One region of the Paenibacillus sp. P4_A9 genome, then DNA from elsewhere that is predicted to be linked to it. Evidence: riboswitches for the same ligand, from Rfam matches in the RefSeq annotation. Region 1 holds a riboswitch; each other region holds the start of a gene.

Region 1 (3,801 bases):
GGAAGCTTACAATAGGCGATATACGCACTTAACTTACAATAGAAATAACAAAGAAGGAGTCGTGTCATCATGAACGCCATTGAAAGTCGTATCCATGGGTTACGTCAGTATCAGACAGCTCTAACTGCGCCAGATGATCTTAGCGCATTCTGGGAGCGGGCTTACAAGGAGGCTTCACAAACCTTGTCTTATACCCGGGAGCCGGTCGCATCCCCTTTTGTACTAGCAGAAGTGAATAAGATCGTCTTGGAGGGAGCGGAGGGAACACCTATCCATGCCTGGTTGATGCTGCCGAACGTAGAAACGAACCCAAGGAAAGTTCCATGTGTCGTCACATTCCCCGGCTACTCTGGCTCCAAGGGGAAACCCGAGGATCATGCAGCTTGGTTGCTCATGGGGTACGCAGTACTTGCGGTTGATGTTCGAGGGCAAGGCGGCGATAGCGGTAACATGCTGCCGCAGGAGCACGGCATGACGAAGGGGTGGATCACGCAGGGCATCCTCGATGCCGAGAAGAGCTATTATCGTGCAGTTGCCATCGATTCCCTGCGCGCTGTGCAATGTGCGCTGGAGCAGCCGGAAATCAATAGCGAGCGCGTATTCGTGTTCGGAGGGAGCCAAGGCGGTGGGCTTACCCTGCTCGTAACTGCGCTCGAGAAGCGCATCCGAGCAGCAGTTGCCCATGTGCCGAATCTGTGTCACATGGATCTTGGCCTATTGAATTCCGTCAGTTCCCTTAGTGAGGCGGCTGAATTCGTTACGAGATTCCCAGATCACTTGCCAGACGTGCTGAAGACGCTATCCTATTTTGATATCATGAACCTCGGGGATCGTATCGGGCAGCCCGTTCATGTGACGGTAGGACTAAAGGATATGACCTGCTTGCCGGAGACCATATTTGCCGCCTATAATCACATTTCATCTGAGAATAAATCCATTGAGGTTCACCCATTCATGGGCCATGCGCTGCCGGCGGGTTTTCATAGTGCAGCGCATGCGTACTTCTCTAAGTGGTAAGCACTTCATACAAAGTTACATCGTTTTTCGATGTTCCTTCGGAGAAACGCCGAAAGCTTATTGTTACAGCAACGGACAGCACGTTCTCAGCAGGGAAGATCGGTGTGTATACGCATTTGCTAAAGGCTTATTTTGATGAAGTTGTGGTAAGTATTGCTCCATAATTTGCCGCATGGTTGGATATCCTATACCAAAAAGGAGATGCCAACAGATGAAGCAAGAGGATTCGTTTGCTGAAGTATTCGAACTCATGGAATCTGCTTTTCCTGATACGGAGATAAGAACGTATGAAGGACAGCGATCACTGTTATCGCATCCGAACTATCGAATTGATGTGGAGAGAGATGCTCAAGGGCAAATGCTTGGTTTTCTGGCAAGTTGGAGCTTTAGCACGTTTCGATTTGTGGAGCATATTGCGGTCAATGCTGCAATAAGGGGCGGCGGGATTGGCAAACAAATGCTGACGGCTTATATGAGCAGTGGTACTACGCCTATTGTGCTAGAAGTGGAGCCACCGGATGCGTCAGATGCGACAGTTGCAAAGCGGAGAATTGAATTTTATAAGCGCTGTGGCTTTCATTTGAACCTATTCCCTTATGCACAGCCTCCTCTCAGAGAAGGGCAGGCGATGCTGCCTCTACGTATCATGAGTTCACCTGATCCATTGACGGAAACCGAGTTCATACCCTGCAAGAACATCTTGTACACAGAGGTATATAAGTAATCTGTAAGCTCGGATTAGGCAAAATAGTGATCAAACAGCTACTCTACCTTGAGTAGCTGTTTGTGCGCGATCACACAAAAATGGAAACACTTACCACCGCGAAAAAGTTGTCAGGCTAAAACGAACTATGCTAGTCTAACATAGACAAAAAATGCCGAATCTCGGAGCATCAAAAGCTCCGGTACGGGGGACTTCTTTACTTGGGGTGAATGAATGCTCAGTTAGTCAAAGGCTAATGGGGCGCACTAGGGAAAACCTCTTCCCGAACCCGTCAACTAACCTCGGAGGCTTCAAGGAGGCACAACGTTTTGAAACTTTTTACAAAAAGCTTTATTTGTTCATGCGCTCTTCTAGGCGCAGCTATTCCCATGTTCGCCGCGCCTGCCGCGTATGCTTCTGCGCCAGACGCTTCTGCGGTGAAGGTTCAGGTCAATGACGAATTGGTGCAGTTCCCTGAAGTACAGCCGTTTATTGATACGGAAGGTACACTTCAGGTGCCACTACGTGTATTGTCGGAGAAGTTAGGCTATCAAGTGGACTGGGCGAAGCAAGGCGATGAAGTCGTCGTCACCCTAATGAACAAGGAGCAGGCGATTCAACTAACAACGGACGAAGAGCAAGCTGTCGTGAACAGTAAGTTGGTTGAATTAGAGAGCAGTCCGACGTTGCTGGAGGGAAATACTTACGTTCCACTACGTTTCATAACAGAGACGTTTGGATCTGAGATCGCTTGGAATGATGCGAATAAAATCGCCATCGTGGAAGTCGACGGTAAGACCCACAAGCCAGCTTGGATTGCACCTCCGCCTACAGTAGCCCCAGTAGCAAAGGTTGTTCAGCCAGCTGTATCAGCTCAAATTATTCAAGCTGCGACGACTTTTCAAGGAACGCCTTACCGATGGGGTGGAACAACACCCAAGGGCTTTGATTGCTCTGGTTTCGTTCGTTATTTGTATGAAGCCAAAGGCATTGAGCTTCCCCGCACATCCGTGCAAATGTATGATCAAGCGGGTGCGAGAGTGACGGATTTGAAAGCAGGAGATCTTGTCTTCTTTGCTTCAGGCATCGTTAATCATGTGGGTATTTACATGGGAAATAATCAATTTATTTCGGCTACCACATCCAGTGGTGTAACGGTTGATAGTCTCGCTAGCTCCTATTGGAGCTCAAGATATGTAGGCGCAAAACGCGTACTTTAAGTTAGGGACTAAATCAGATAAAAGCAAGATGATTCTAGAGCGTATGTTCGTTATATCTTTCACAAATGAAAGATTAGCGGGCAGACGCTCTTTTTTTGCGCGAAAATCTGCGATTTTTATCGAATTTTTGAGAATTATAGCCTATAATGAAAAAATGGTTGGAAGAAAGTAGGTGACGCGTACGTCATGCAAGTCAGTGTCTGGAAAAACTGGTTTCATAAAATAAAACTGTCAGGTCGAACAGATCGCATGTACAACGTGGAAACGGGTCCTGCCATACCGGAAGACATTCGGGAAGTGATTGAGCAATTTTTTCAAACCTATAACCACTTCAAAGGGGCAAGGCAATTCCAGACGGATACGTTTATTAAAGAAGTATTCTACGCGACGAAGCAAGATCCGAAGGATCGCCGCTCTATAGATGAGATGGAAAACTATATTCAGAGCAAAAATGTCAATCGGTTGCGACTGAAATCGTATGTGATTGATGAATATTTACGCTTGGACGAGAATTTGTGTATGATCGGTGTGACACGGGAGTTTAGTAATGCCCATCGAAATCGTGTGCTTTATTTTATCGTGAATGAGGACGGCGCGTGGCGGTTTCATCATATCGTGAGATCACATCATGGGAAAATTCTTGAGAAGTTTCAAGTGAAGGAACAGGTGGGATTCGTGGTTGGGGATGAGAAGGTAGCGCTTCTGTTTCTAACGCATGCAAATTCGGCGGATGCTGCCTATTTGTTGGGAGATTACGTCCATTCAGAAGGGTATCTGGAAGTGGAGCAAGAGGTAAGCGGTCAGCTCTATTATCGGATTGTTCGGATGAATCGGGTGCATTAATAAGGTTAAATAATCAAG
Region 2 (3,801 bases), on a different contig from region 1:
AGCATCATGGTGTCGATCAAAGATGCAGATTGCTTGATTTGGCTGCCAGCAGGTGGGCAAGGCTTTCAACGTGGCGATGGCGTGAAGGTTTATACAACGAGATAGCGTACTGAACTCATACTTTAAATATACATGAAATTATATTACCTATATCACCACAAGTTTGGCGCTAACAAGTAACCGTCTGTCAGGAGGGTCAACTGTGGCGTCTTTTTTGTAAGGAGCTGAAGTCGGACGAGGTTTAGCGGCGGGAACGTCGATTTATGTAAATCGAGGACGTATGCTTGATGAGATACTGACGCAAGGAACGAGTGGTATTGATTTTAAGTGAAAAATGAAAAGCCCGCCTGCTGAAACTTCAAATTAGAAGCTTCAGCAGGCGGGGTCATTTCAAAGGGTCCTAATAGAATGTAGCGAGAATGATTACCAACAGTACATAAAGAACAAGAATTACGCCTGCAGAACTTCCGTATCCTGGCGTTCCACAACCAACTACAGCTGACATAGTATCCCCTCCGGTTTTGAATTAATGTGGGTTAAACACTATATAACATATGTAGGGGAGATACCTATTGATTGGACGAATGCCCTTATTAGACCTGATCATTCACCTACCGAAATAAACGGCTATGCCGCCCCTTTGTATGAAAAAAAGCTGCCTTGAGCGTTTCTCAAGGCAGCTTCTTCAACATCTAATTGGGAATTTGATACACTTTAATTTTCTGAATGCCAAAGCTTTGTAAGGATTTCTTCGAGCCTGGAATAAAGATGTCCATTCTCTTTCCTTTAATGGCACCGCCGGTATCCGTCGCATACACGTACATGCCGCCTTTAGGAAGTCCATTAAACGAATAACCTTCAATATAAAGTTTGGAACCAAGTGGAATTACGGATGGATCAACAGCAACTGTGCCGATCGCAAGGGGGTTACCCATGAAATCAAAGGCACCATAGCCGCCATTTTCAGAAGGATCTGCCGAATAAGCTGTGGATTCAAATATTTGATAATCAGGTGCATGATGCTCGCCATCTTTATTTAAGATCGCTAGATTGCTGCTTGCATCCCACTGCACAGGAACGCCTGCAGCTGTGGAAAGGAAGCGAAGCGGCACATATACACGCCCATTCTGAAACTGGGAAGCTCCGTCTAAGGCAACGGGGGCGTTATCAATGGTAGCTTCTTTTTGACCAGAAACCAAGGTAATCGTATGTTTGTTGTTATTTAGTGTTACCTCGACTTGATTTCCATCTTTTTTCCATTCCACGGTATAACCAAGCTTCTCGGTTACAAACCGAAGCGGAACTTGGGTCGTGTGGTTGCCATCCAGAAATGGCTGTGCATCAGGGAAATGGATCAGGTCATCATTGACTTGTACTTTCACTTCCATTTCAGCCGCATGAGCCGTAAATGGGGAAAGAAAGCCTCCTGCCAATACCGTTAGTGAAACAGCAAGGCTAGTTAACCCTTTAGTTAGCTTATTCAATTGGTAATCCTCCTTCATGAGCCTTCGAGGTTAGTTGACGGGTTCGGGAAGAAGGTTCTCCCTAGTCTGCTCCAAGCTGAAGCAAATATTCACCCCAAGTATTTCGTCCCCCGTACCAGTGCCTAATTTATGCACCAGACTCGGCTTCAAATAGTTTATCATCACAGGCGTGCCCAAACAACGACCAATATATGGGTGAGTAGTCGCATACTAGACTTAGGTCTAGGTTCAAAAACAGTCGATAGTCGGTTTTAGACTTGCTGGAATTGAGCTACGATAGGAGTATGATGAAGGGTGAGGGGCGATTGACATGAACAATAAGAATCGGGAAATTGATCCTACTAATATATTTGATCGTATTGGCAAAATGGCAGAAACCGTCTGGCAGGAGACGATCGGGAAAACGAATCCAGGTACCTATGATGATGGTACCATCGCCAAGCTTGAGGAGCGCTATGATGTAGCGCTGCAGGCAACGATTGCGCTGCGCGGTCACATCGCGCGAGCAGAAGATATGGCGAAGCTGCGCGGCGAGCAAGCCGAGCTGGCGATGCGCGCTGGCGAAGAGGATCTCGCGCGGCTTGCGCTGCAAGAGAAGCTGCGCGAGGAAGCCGCTAGCGAGCACTACCGCGCGCAGTACGCGAGCAGCCAGGACTTGTGCCTGGCGCTCGCAGAGGAACTGCGCGGGCTGCGTGCGGGGCACGCAGCCGATGCTGGGCAGCCTCGCGGTGGGCTGCATAGCATCGAGGCTCGCGACACATGGCGCGAGCTGGAGATCACCGGCCGCGAGCTCGGCCGGGAGGCGCTGCAGGGGCTCCGCGTGGCGGGCCGCCTATCGAAGGAGACACTGAAGGAAGCCGGAGGCAACCTTCAGCATGAACTGCGGGCGCTGCGCAGCAGGCTGCAGCACGAGTGGCAGAAGGAACAGCGCGCTCGCGAGGAGCGAGACCCGCGCGACAGAAAATAGCGATGGAACGTGACCTCCACGTAAGCAAAGCCTTGCCCTATAAGGATTTGCATCTTGGAGGTCGTCCATTCTTGTGGTATGCTAGGAATCGTATGAACGAAGGAGAATTGGCAGCCAGAGGAGGTGCATCGATGGGAGAGGAAACGAAAAATAATCGCAGCCGGAATACAGCGCTTGTGCTGATTGGAGCCGGTGTTTTTTTGCTTCTGGATCATACCATAGGCTTTTTTCCCATTCTGGCCGTAATCCTAATTTTACTGGGCATTCATCGGGTTCGTTCACGCAAAGAGCGCAAAGGATATGTGCTGATGGGGATCGGTGCTGTCATATTATTTGGTGACCATCTGACAATTGCCATTTCGGTTGTGTTGATTTCATTAGGTTTTTTCTTCATTCGATCCAAGCAGGTTCATAAGGATGATTCGTATACACAAAAGCAAAAGATCGTCGATAGCGTTCGCCTTGGCCGAGAGCCTTGGATTCTACGAAATACCTCGACGTGGTACTTGGTGGGAGAAACGTACATGGATCTCTCGTTGGCCATTCTAGAACAAAAGGAAACAACAGTCATCCTACAAGGTGTTGTAGGAGATATTGATATAAAGATACCCGACGATATTGGCGTTTCCGTTACAGCTTCTGTCATGTTCGGTCAGCTTCATGTAGCCGAACAACGTGAGGCAGGTGTGATGAACAAAGTGGTGTGGCAATCAGAGAATTATCAACATTGCGACCATCGGGTGAAACTCGTGCTCTCTTTCATCGTAGGAGATATCAAAGTTAAAGTATTGTAACGGCTGGAGGGGGCACATCACCAAGTGGACGGCTACAAAAGACGATTAACGAATATGATATGGCGCAGCATGGGGGAAGCCATCCTATTTAGCTTCGCTGTTTTCGGTGCTATGCTATATTTCTTGAATTCAAGACATTTGATCGAACCCTTTACCAGCTGGCAGCAGGGTGTCAAATTCTCGTTCATGGCCTTGTTGATCCTGGGTGTGATTGGTGCGGTGTTCGGTTACTGGAACAGCTCGAAGGTTACACGTAGACTAGAGCCGATGATGGAGACGATGATTTTATTAGAAAAAGGTACATTTGCCCGAGAAGGCTTCCAAAACGGGGATGATGATGAAATCGGACGTTTGGGCGAACAACTCGGCCGTATTATGAAGCGATGGGAAGAGCAGGTGACTTCGCTCCAACGGCTGTCGAATAGTAATGCTGAGCTTACCGAGAAAGCCAAGTTAACCGCGGTCATTGAAGAGCGCCAGCGTTTGGCGCGCGAGCTGCATGATGCGGTAAGTCAGCAGTTGTTCGCGATCTCGATGACAGCAACAGCTGTAGGAC
Region 3 (3,801 bases), on a different contig from region 1:
CTGCCAACTGGCTAATAGGTTAGCTACTTTTAATAGAAGCAATAGAGCTAACATTAGTAGAAATGGCTGTGAATCCGCTCCTAAACAATGGTTATAAAGCGGACGAAGTGTGACCCAAGCAAGAAATAACCAGAGCCCCTGAAGTGAAAAGCTATAGAAGAAGCTGCTTCGGAAATAAGCGTCCATTTCATGTTCAATCCGCAACAGAAACATCCGATCGGCACTGCGGGTCAGTGTTCGAATGGGACTTGAAGTGACGAGTGGAACGAGCGCGAGCAGGACGATCCATAGGTACGGATAATCTGTCGGAAGTCGCTGTAATGTTTTTGCATAATAATAGGAAGAAACGATGACAAGAAACAACAAGAATCCGATAAAATTACTGCGTGCGGCATACTGCCAATAACCCATGGATTCCTTCATATAATGTTGAAAACGCTGCTTCCATAATGCTTGAGTGTTAAATGCATGTGTAGTATCTTTTGGCTGGTTCATCGCAGTTCTCCTTGAACAAGCTTGTAGAAGATGTCGTCTAATGACGCCTGGGGAAGCTCTGTTTGTGCGCGTAATTCGACTAAATCTCCCTGAGCAACCATGTGGCCCTTGTGGAGAACGACATAGTTATCGCAATATTTTTCAATTGTAGACAAAATGTGTGAGGAAATGAGGAATGATGCGCCTTTTTGTTTCATTTTAACCATTAATTCGAGCAAGGAACGTATAGCTAAAGGGTCGAGACCGAGAAATGGCTCATCGATAATATATAACGAGGGCTCGATCAGGAACGCATTCATGATCATGACCTTTTGCTTCATCCCTTTGGATAAATGATTTGCGAAGCTATTCAGCTTGTCTTTCATTTGAAATTGCTCTAACAAGGACTGGGAACGGGTTTCGTAGTCCTCCTTGGAAACGCCATAAGCCATGGCTGTTAGCTCAAGGTGTTCACGAATCGTAAGCTCTTCGTATAACTCTGGACTTTCAGGTACATAGGCGTATGTAGCGCGGTAGGGAATTGGACTTTCGGCTAAAGTTAAGCCTTTAATACGAATGGATCCTTTTTGCGGCTGCAGCAGTCCTAATATATTTTTGATGGTGGTACTTTTCCCTGCCCCGTTGAGTCCGATTAGCCCCATCATTTCACCTTGGCGGATCGAAAATGTGAGGTCATGCAGAACTGGTCTGTTAGGTAAGTATCCCCCGAATAAAGCGTTTACTTCTAAGATGGGAACCATCTCAATTGCCTCCCTAAATAGCAAATTATTGGTATTTATCATTCAATTACTTCCAGAATCATTATAAACAAATTTGCGTTTTTAGCCTAGTTTTGGTCATTATGCATTAAAAAATCGAGTATACGTACGTTAAAGTTAGGTACATGTAGATATAAGTGGATTATATTTGAAAAATAATCGAAATTTAAGTGATTTAGCCCTTTTTAACGGGTGTTAATCCCTTTACAGGTTGAGCTTAACAGCGTAATATACTTTTCATAATAACTTAATATCCAATTTGCCAATTTTCCATTCGCTGAGTTCCAAATGTGGAAACGGGGGAACCACTGCAAGCTTAATTAGCATTCAAATGCGGTTAAGTAAGCAGAGAGTAACAGGGGTGAATCATGGACGTCAAACAAGTAGTTTGCGTCTGCGTAGGGCGACTCTCACGTCCGAATCCGTCAGCTAACCTCGTAAGCGTAAGAGAGGTAACGATTGTCGTGCGTGCTATTTGTATTTCACTATGCAAACTAAGCCAGCGAGAAGAGTCCTCTTCTTGCTGGCTTTTTGTCCTCATACAGGGTTTTACACAGATAAAAAGACATAAAATGACCCGGAATTCATAGGATGATGAATAGGTAAAAGGGGGGACGACCAGATTCAGCGAGGTTAGAAAGCTGAAGATGGCGAGCATGTTAAGTTAAACTAAAAACCTTAGTCGCGTCAAATTTAATCATGCTGTAACCTGGCGGCGAGGCTTTGAAGGAGGACCGAAAAAGTGGGCAGTATCTCAATTAGCGAGACCCATGTAAAACGATCATCCAGCATGTCCTTCGCATTGCGATGGAAGCATGAAAACTTGCGTTTGATTTTAAGCCTAGCTATAATCTCAATCGCAATGACTTTCATGTTTTTGGTGTTGTTGTACGGAACGGCTACCAAGAGCGTATCCGTGGTTGTGAATGGACAAGAAACTATTGTGCACACGAAGCAATGGGTCCTGCAACGCCTACTGGATGAACAAGCCATAAAGATTGGAGAGCACGATGAAATTTCAGCTTCACTTACGACCAAGCTCAAGGGTGGAGACAAAATTGTTATCGAGCAGGCCTCACCAATTCAATTGACTGCTGATGGAAAGACCACCACTGTTTACACAACTGCAAGAACGGTAGAAAGTGCATTGCAACGTTTAAATATTGCACTTGGGGAGAACGATCGTATCACTCCCGAACCGACGGCCGCTCTAAGCACAGGTGATGAAATCAAGATCGTCCGTGTGAAAAAAGAGACGGAGGAAGTCTCTGAACCGATCGCATTCGAGACAGAGAAAAAGAATGACGCATCTTTACTTAAAGGGAAAGAGCAAGTCGTCCAAGAAGGTAAAGAAGGCGTATTGGTCAAGAAGAAAGAAAAGACTTTCGAGGACGGTGTTTTAGTCGCGGAAGCAGTTGTGGGTGAAGAAGTACAATCAGAAAGCGTTAAGAAAGTAGTATCTGTAGGCACGAAAAATCCTGTGGTCGTTCTCTCCGCCTCTTCACCGAGTGTGGATGAGGTTTCCAAGAATGGTGTGACCTTCGGCTACAAACAAATTCTCAAAAACGTGAAACTTACTGCTTATTCAGCGGACGCCGCGTCGACAGGCAAAACCGAGGGCTCCTCTGGTTATGGTAAAACCTACACGGGGACTACTGTAACCGAAGGTCGCACAATTGCCGTAGATCCGAAGGTGATTCCACTGGGTTGGTGGGTGTATATTGAAGGGATTGGCTTCCGTCGTGCTGAGGATATTGGCAGCGGCGTGAAAGGTCAGATGATCGATGTATATTACGAGGATCATGGCTATGCGAATAAATTCGGAACCAAACAAGGGTACACGGTATATGTGGTTGGCCCTACAAAACCGTCTCAAAACTAACGTGTATTCGGAAGTTTTGACGGGAACACTACTAAATACACGTAGCTTGGCATCTGCCGCGCGAAAGAAGAGGAGACCCCTCTTCTTTTTCTGCTTGTACTGGGAAGGAAAATGTAGATGATAAAAGAAATGATCGTTGTGGAGGGTAAGGACGATACAGCTGCCATCAGGCGGGCTGTGGAGGCGGATACGATTGAAACGGGCGGCTCCGCCATCGGACAAGCCGTACTCAAGCGGATCGCGCTGGCTCAGCAGCGCAGAGGCGTCATTATATTCACGGATCCCGATCACGCAGGTGAGCGGATTCGCAAAATCGTGGCAGCCAAGGTGCCTGGCTGCAAGCATGCCTTCATTACGCAGGAGCAAGCCGCGTATAAAGGCGACATTGGCGTCGAGAACGCGACGCCGGAGACGATCCGTCAGGCGCTTCAGAGCCTGCGGACAGAGTACGACGCAGCGGTCTCTCAGCTGACGATGGAGGATTTGATCGGCGCGGGCCTCGTCGTGCATCCGGATGCGGCGGCACGCCGCTTGGCCGTAGGCAACGCCTTAGGCATTGGTTATTGCAATGGTAAGCAATTTTATAAGCGCTGCGCGATGTTTCAGATTTCGCGAGAGGAATTCGAAGCGGCGCTCGAGCATTTGAATTGACATATATGTTAGAGA
Region 4 (3,801 bases), on a different contig from region 1:
CACAAATGGAGGAGTGTTGAGGCAATGAGTAAACCCAAAATCGTTATCCTGGGCGCAGGCTATGGCGGACTTGTCACAGCGATAAGGCTGCAGAAGAAGATGAGAAAGAATGAGATGGACGTCACACTGGTCAACAAGCACGACTATCACTACATTACGACACACCTGCATATGCCGGCTGCCGGTACGGATCATCATGAGAACGCGCGCGTGACCATTTCGGATTTGATTGATGAACGGAAGATACGGTTCGTGAAGTCGACGGTTAGAGAAATTTTGCCTAATGAAAAGAAGATTGTGCTGGAAGATGCTACGCTCGACTATGACTACCTGGTGGTTGGTTTAGGAAGTGAGACGGAGACCTTCGGTATTCCGGGCTTGAATGAATATGCCATGTCCATCAAAAGCATTAACAGTGTCCGCTTCATTCGGCAGCACATTGAATATATGTTTGCTAAGTCCAAAATGGCACCGAAGCGCAAGGATTATTTGACCTTCGTCGTTGGCGGCGCGGGGTTCACGGGTACAGAATTTGTCGGAGAGCTGGCGGACCGCATTCCCGTTCTGTGTAAAACCTATGATGTCGATCCTGCGGATGTCCGCATTTATAATGTGGAAGCTTCCCCATCGGCGCTGCCGCCCGGGCTTCCTGAGGATCTGATTGAATACGGGATGGAAGTAATGCGCCGCAAGGGCGTGCAATATAAGCTATCGACCGCGATCAAGGCATGCACACCGGAAGGAGTTATTCTGGGCAATGGTGAGTTCATTCGCGCAGGAACGGTAGTCTGGTCAGGGGGAATACGCGGTAATTCCTTGCTGCAGCAAGCGGGGTTCGAGGTTCAGCGGGGGCGGGTAAAAGTGGATAGCTGCTTGCGTTCGCATCAGTTTCCAGAGATCTTCATTACCGGTGATTGCTCGATTGTTACAAGCCCAGAGGGTACGCCATATCCCGCAAATGCCCAAATTGCTGTCCAACAGGGCTATAATGCAGCTAGGAATCTCATTCAGACTGTTCGAGGCAAAGAAATGAAGCCTTTTGTATATGATTTCAAAGGCACAGTTGCATCCCTAGGCCGCGGTCAGGCTGTTGGTCTACTCAAAGTCAAGAAAGTGAAAGGCCGCATGGCCTCACTTATCAAAAAAATGATCGATGCCCGCTATTTATACCTCATCGGCGGCATTCCACTCATTTGGAAGAAAATGATTTGGAAGCAAAAATCCACAACCCGCAATTATCATGTGCCGAATTAATGCTGCTAACTTTTCCATCTAAACACTAATTATTACTAGGTTTTTAGATCTCAAAAGGATTTCCTCCAATAAATATCCCCGTAATAAATGAATTAACCAATGTTTGAAGAATGCAACCCTCTATTTTGCCCGAAATACCTCGAACCACTACGAGAATGGAAGATAAACAATGAATCAACTGAATGTAAGCGAATTATTGGAGGAATCGGGTACTGGAAAAGACCTTTTTACGTTTTTTCCCTCCTTTACTATGTTGGAAGAAGAGAGTAGTATTCAACTCGTACCTGAACAGTTGAATATTTCGCTTAATTTTCTGTTAAGAAAAGCGGGGGAACCACGAGTTTCATGGGGTGAATAATGGTGCTGATACCAAGTACCTTTTAGGGCGGATTTCTCGCGGCCCGAACCCGACAGCTAACCTCGTAAGCGATCGTGAGAAAGGAGAACATGTGTCTAATACACAAGGTCAATCCTTGTGTTTTTTTGCGTCAATTTTACGGGATTAGATCATTGAGATTAGCTTTAATTGGAGGAACGACCACGAAATGACAAGTGATTCATTAAAAAAAATTGTGTTTGGGAAGCCGCTAAAGTCGAGTGAGATTGAGTCGGAGAAACTGCCTGTCTGGAAAGCCCTTCCTATCCTGTCTTCGGATGCATTATCCTCTGTATCCTACGGGACGGAACAAATTCTGTTAGAGCTCGCAACAGTTGGGGTTGCCGCATTTGCGTTTTCCTTGCCCATTGCCATTTCCATTATCGCGTTGATCCTACTGCTCGTGTTGAGCTATAGACAAGTTATTGAAGCCTACCCCATGGGCGGCGGCGCTTATATGGTTACGAAAGAAAATTTAGGTATGGTGTGGGGACGACTTACAGGGGTCTCGCTCCTGATCGATTACACCTTAACGGTTGCGGTTTCGATCTCTGCCGGTGTACAGGCGATTACGTCGGCCTTTCCTTCTACGGTGCCCTATATTGTGCCCTTAACGCTAATTCTAGTTTGGATAATGGTGTGGCTCAATTTGCGAGGTACTTCCGAATCAGGGACTGTATTCGCGATACCAACGTACTTTTTCATCTTTTGTATCCTGTTGTTAGTTGGTAAAGGCGTCTTCGATTTACTGACGGGCTCACTCAATACGCATGCGATCGAATTCGCACCAAGCGCTGCGACGAACTCATTAACCTTATTCGTACTTCTTAAGGCGTTCTCATCCGGTTGTTCAGCTGTAACGGGAATCGAAGCGATTTCAGATGCTGTCCCACATTTCCGAACACCTTCCGTCAAAAATGCAAACCGTACGCTCCTCTCCTTAGGCGGCTTATTGGCCATCGTGTTCGGCGGTGTAACGCTGATCGCTTTAGGCTATGGGGTTGCACCTGATCATAACGGGCATACATCGGTTCTATCGATGGTGACGGAGCAAGCTTTTGGCCGCGGAGTCATGTACTATGCGACCCAAATCGCGACGATGCTCATTTTGGTGCTAGCTGCGAATACAAGTTTCAATGGTTTTCCGATTTTGGCATCGATCATGGCCCAAGACAAAAACTTCCCGCGTATGTTCTCTTTCCGTGGGGATCGACTTTCCTATCATTATGGCATTATCACGCTAGGCGTATTGGCCAGCCTGCTTTTGATTGGCTTTAAAGGTAAGACCGACGGACTTATTCCACTTTATGCGATTGGCGTATTTTTATCTTTTACATTAGCTCAGGCTGGTTTGGTACGTAAATGGTTAAAAGAACGCGTACCCGGTTGGATCGGGAAGCTGATCATTAACGGTCTAGGCGGCATCGTCTCCTTTGCGGTTCTTATTATTTTCTCTGTGACTAAATTTAGCGAGGGTGCTTGGATCGTTATTATTGTGACACCGATTTTACTATGGTTAATCACGAAGATCGCTCACCATTACGACGATGTAGCCAATCAGCTGAGAATTGATATTACACAAGACCGTGTTTGCACCAAAGAACCCGTGATTATCGTACCTGTGGCCGGGATTCATCGCGCTGTCGAGCAAACACTGAACTATGCGAAATCACTTTCGCCAAACGTCATCGCTTTCTATGTTTCCTTCTCGGATGAGGACGAAGAATCGATGCAGGAGAAGTGGCAGATCTGGGATCCAGGCGTACGACTGGTCGTGTTCAAATCACGGTACAGGACGATCCTGAAGCCGCTGGCAGAATTCATTGATCGCATCGACACTCACGTGTCAGAGAAGCAGTCTATCATGGTTATTCTCCCTCAATTCATGCCGAAGAAATGGTGGCACCGTCTGCTCCATAATCAGTCTGCAGCGCGTATACGCTCGAAGCTTCAAGCTGATAAGGATATCGTTGTTGCGACGGTACCGTATCATTTACACCAGTAGACGTGTACAATAATAGGGAGAACATGTAGACGAGGTGACCTTATTATGGTGAAAAAGAAAGCTAAAATGACGCCAGCTGCGGCTAGCGCGCAAGATAAACCCGCAACACTTAAGGATCTGCTGCGTCCGGAAATTTTGGAAGGACTCAAAGCCCAGGCTGACGCGA

What was found. A riboswitch is a leader RNA that binds a small molecule or an ion and turns the genes downstream of it on or off. The one in region 1 is predicted to bind cyclic di-AMP.
Region 2: linked by a shared signal. The riboswitch ahead of AC1DVJ_RS10500 (stalk domain-containing protein) and the one ahead of AC1DVJ_RS19695 (C40 family peptidase) in region 1 are both predicted to bind cyclic di-AMP.
Region 3: linked by a shared signal. The riboswitch ahead of AC1DVJ_RS20650 (ubiquitin-like domain-containing protein) and the one ahead of AC1DVJ_RS19695 (C40 family peptidase) in region 1 are both predicted to bind cyclic di-AMP.
Region 4: linked by a shared signal. The riboswitch ahead of AC1DVJ_RS04705 (APC family permease) and the one ahead of AC1DVJ_RS19695 (C40 family peptidase) in region 1 are both predicted to bind cyclic di-AMP.

The regions. Positions count from the first base shown of each region.
Region 1 is NZ_JBFUHL010000033.1:50,255-54,055, reverse strand. It holds gene AC1DVJ_RS19710 (acetylxylan esterase) at 70-1,017, shown strand; gene AC1DVJ_RS19705 (hypothetical protein) at 1,011-1,181, shown strand; gene AC1DVJ_RS19700 (GNAT family N-acetyltransferase) at 1,229-1,741, shown strand; cyclic di-AMP (ydaO/yuaA leader) riboswitch at 1,884-2,046, shown strand; gene AC1DVJ_RS19695 (C40 family peptidase) at 2,050-2,940, shown strand; gene AC1DVJ_RS19690 (hypothetical protein) at 3,127-3,783, shown strand.
Region 2 is NZ_JBFUHL010000010.1:112,852-116,652, reverse strand. It holds gene AC1DVJ_RS10510 (molybdopterin molybdotransferase MoeA) at 1-105, shown strand, start outside; gene AC1DVJ_RS10505 (YjcZ family sporulation protein) at 401-505, opposite strand; gene AC1DVJ_RS10500 (stalk domain-containing protein) at 693-1,484, opposite strand; cyclic di-AMP (ydaO/yuaA leader) riboswitch at 1,489-1,640, opposite strand; gene AC1DVJ_RS10495 (PspA/IM30 family protein) at 1,795-2,451, shown strand; gene liaF (cell wall-active antibiotics response protein LiaF) at 2,583-3,245, shown strand; gene AC1DVJ_RS10485 (sensor histidine kinase) at 3,270-3,801, shown strand, end outside.
Region 3 is NZ_JBFUHL010000036.1:45,860-49,660, reverse strand. It holds gene AC1DVJ_RS20660 (ABC transporter permease) at 1-495, opposite strand, end outside; gene AC1DVJ_RS20655 (ABC transporter ATP-binding protein) at 492-1,235, opposite strand; cyclic di-AMP (ydaO/yuaA leader) riboswitch at 1,519-1,712, shown strand; gene AC1DVJ_RS20650 (ubiquitin-like domain-containing protein) at 1,996-3,135, shown strand; gene rnmV (ribonuclease M5) at 3,253-3,786, shown strand.
Region 4 is NZ_JBFUHL010000003.1:184,015-187,815, forward strand. It holds gene AC1DVJ_RS04700 (NAD(P)/FAD-dependent oxidoreductase) at 25-1,254, shown strand; cyclic di-AMP (ydaO/yuaA leader) riboswitch at 1,547-1,698, shown strand; gene AC1DVJ_RS04705 (APC family permease) at 1,800-3,635, shown strand; gene AC1DVJ_RS04710 (YqkE family protein) at 3,681-3,801, shown strand, end outside.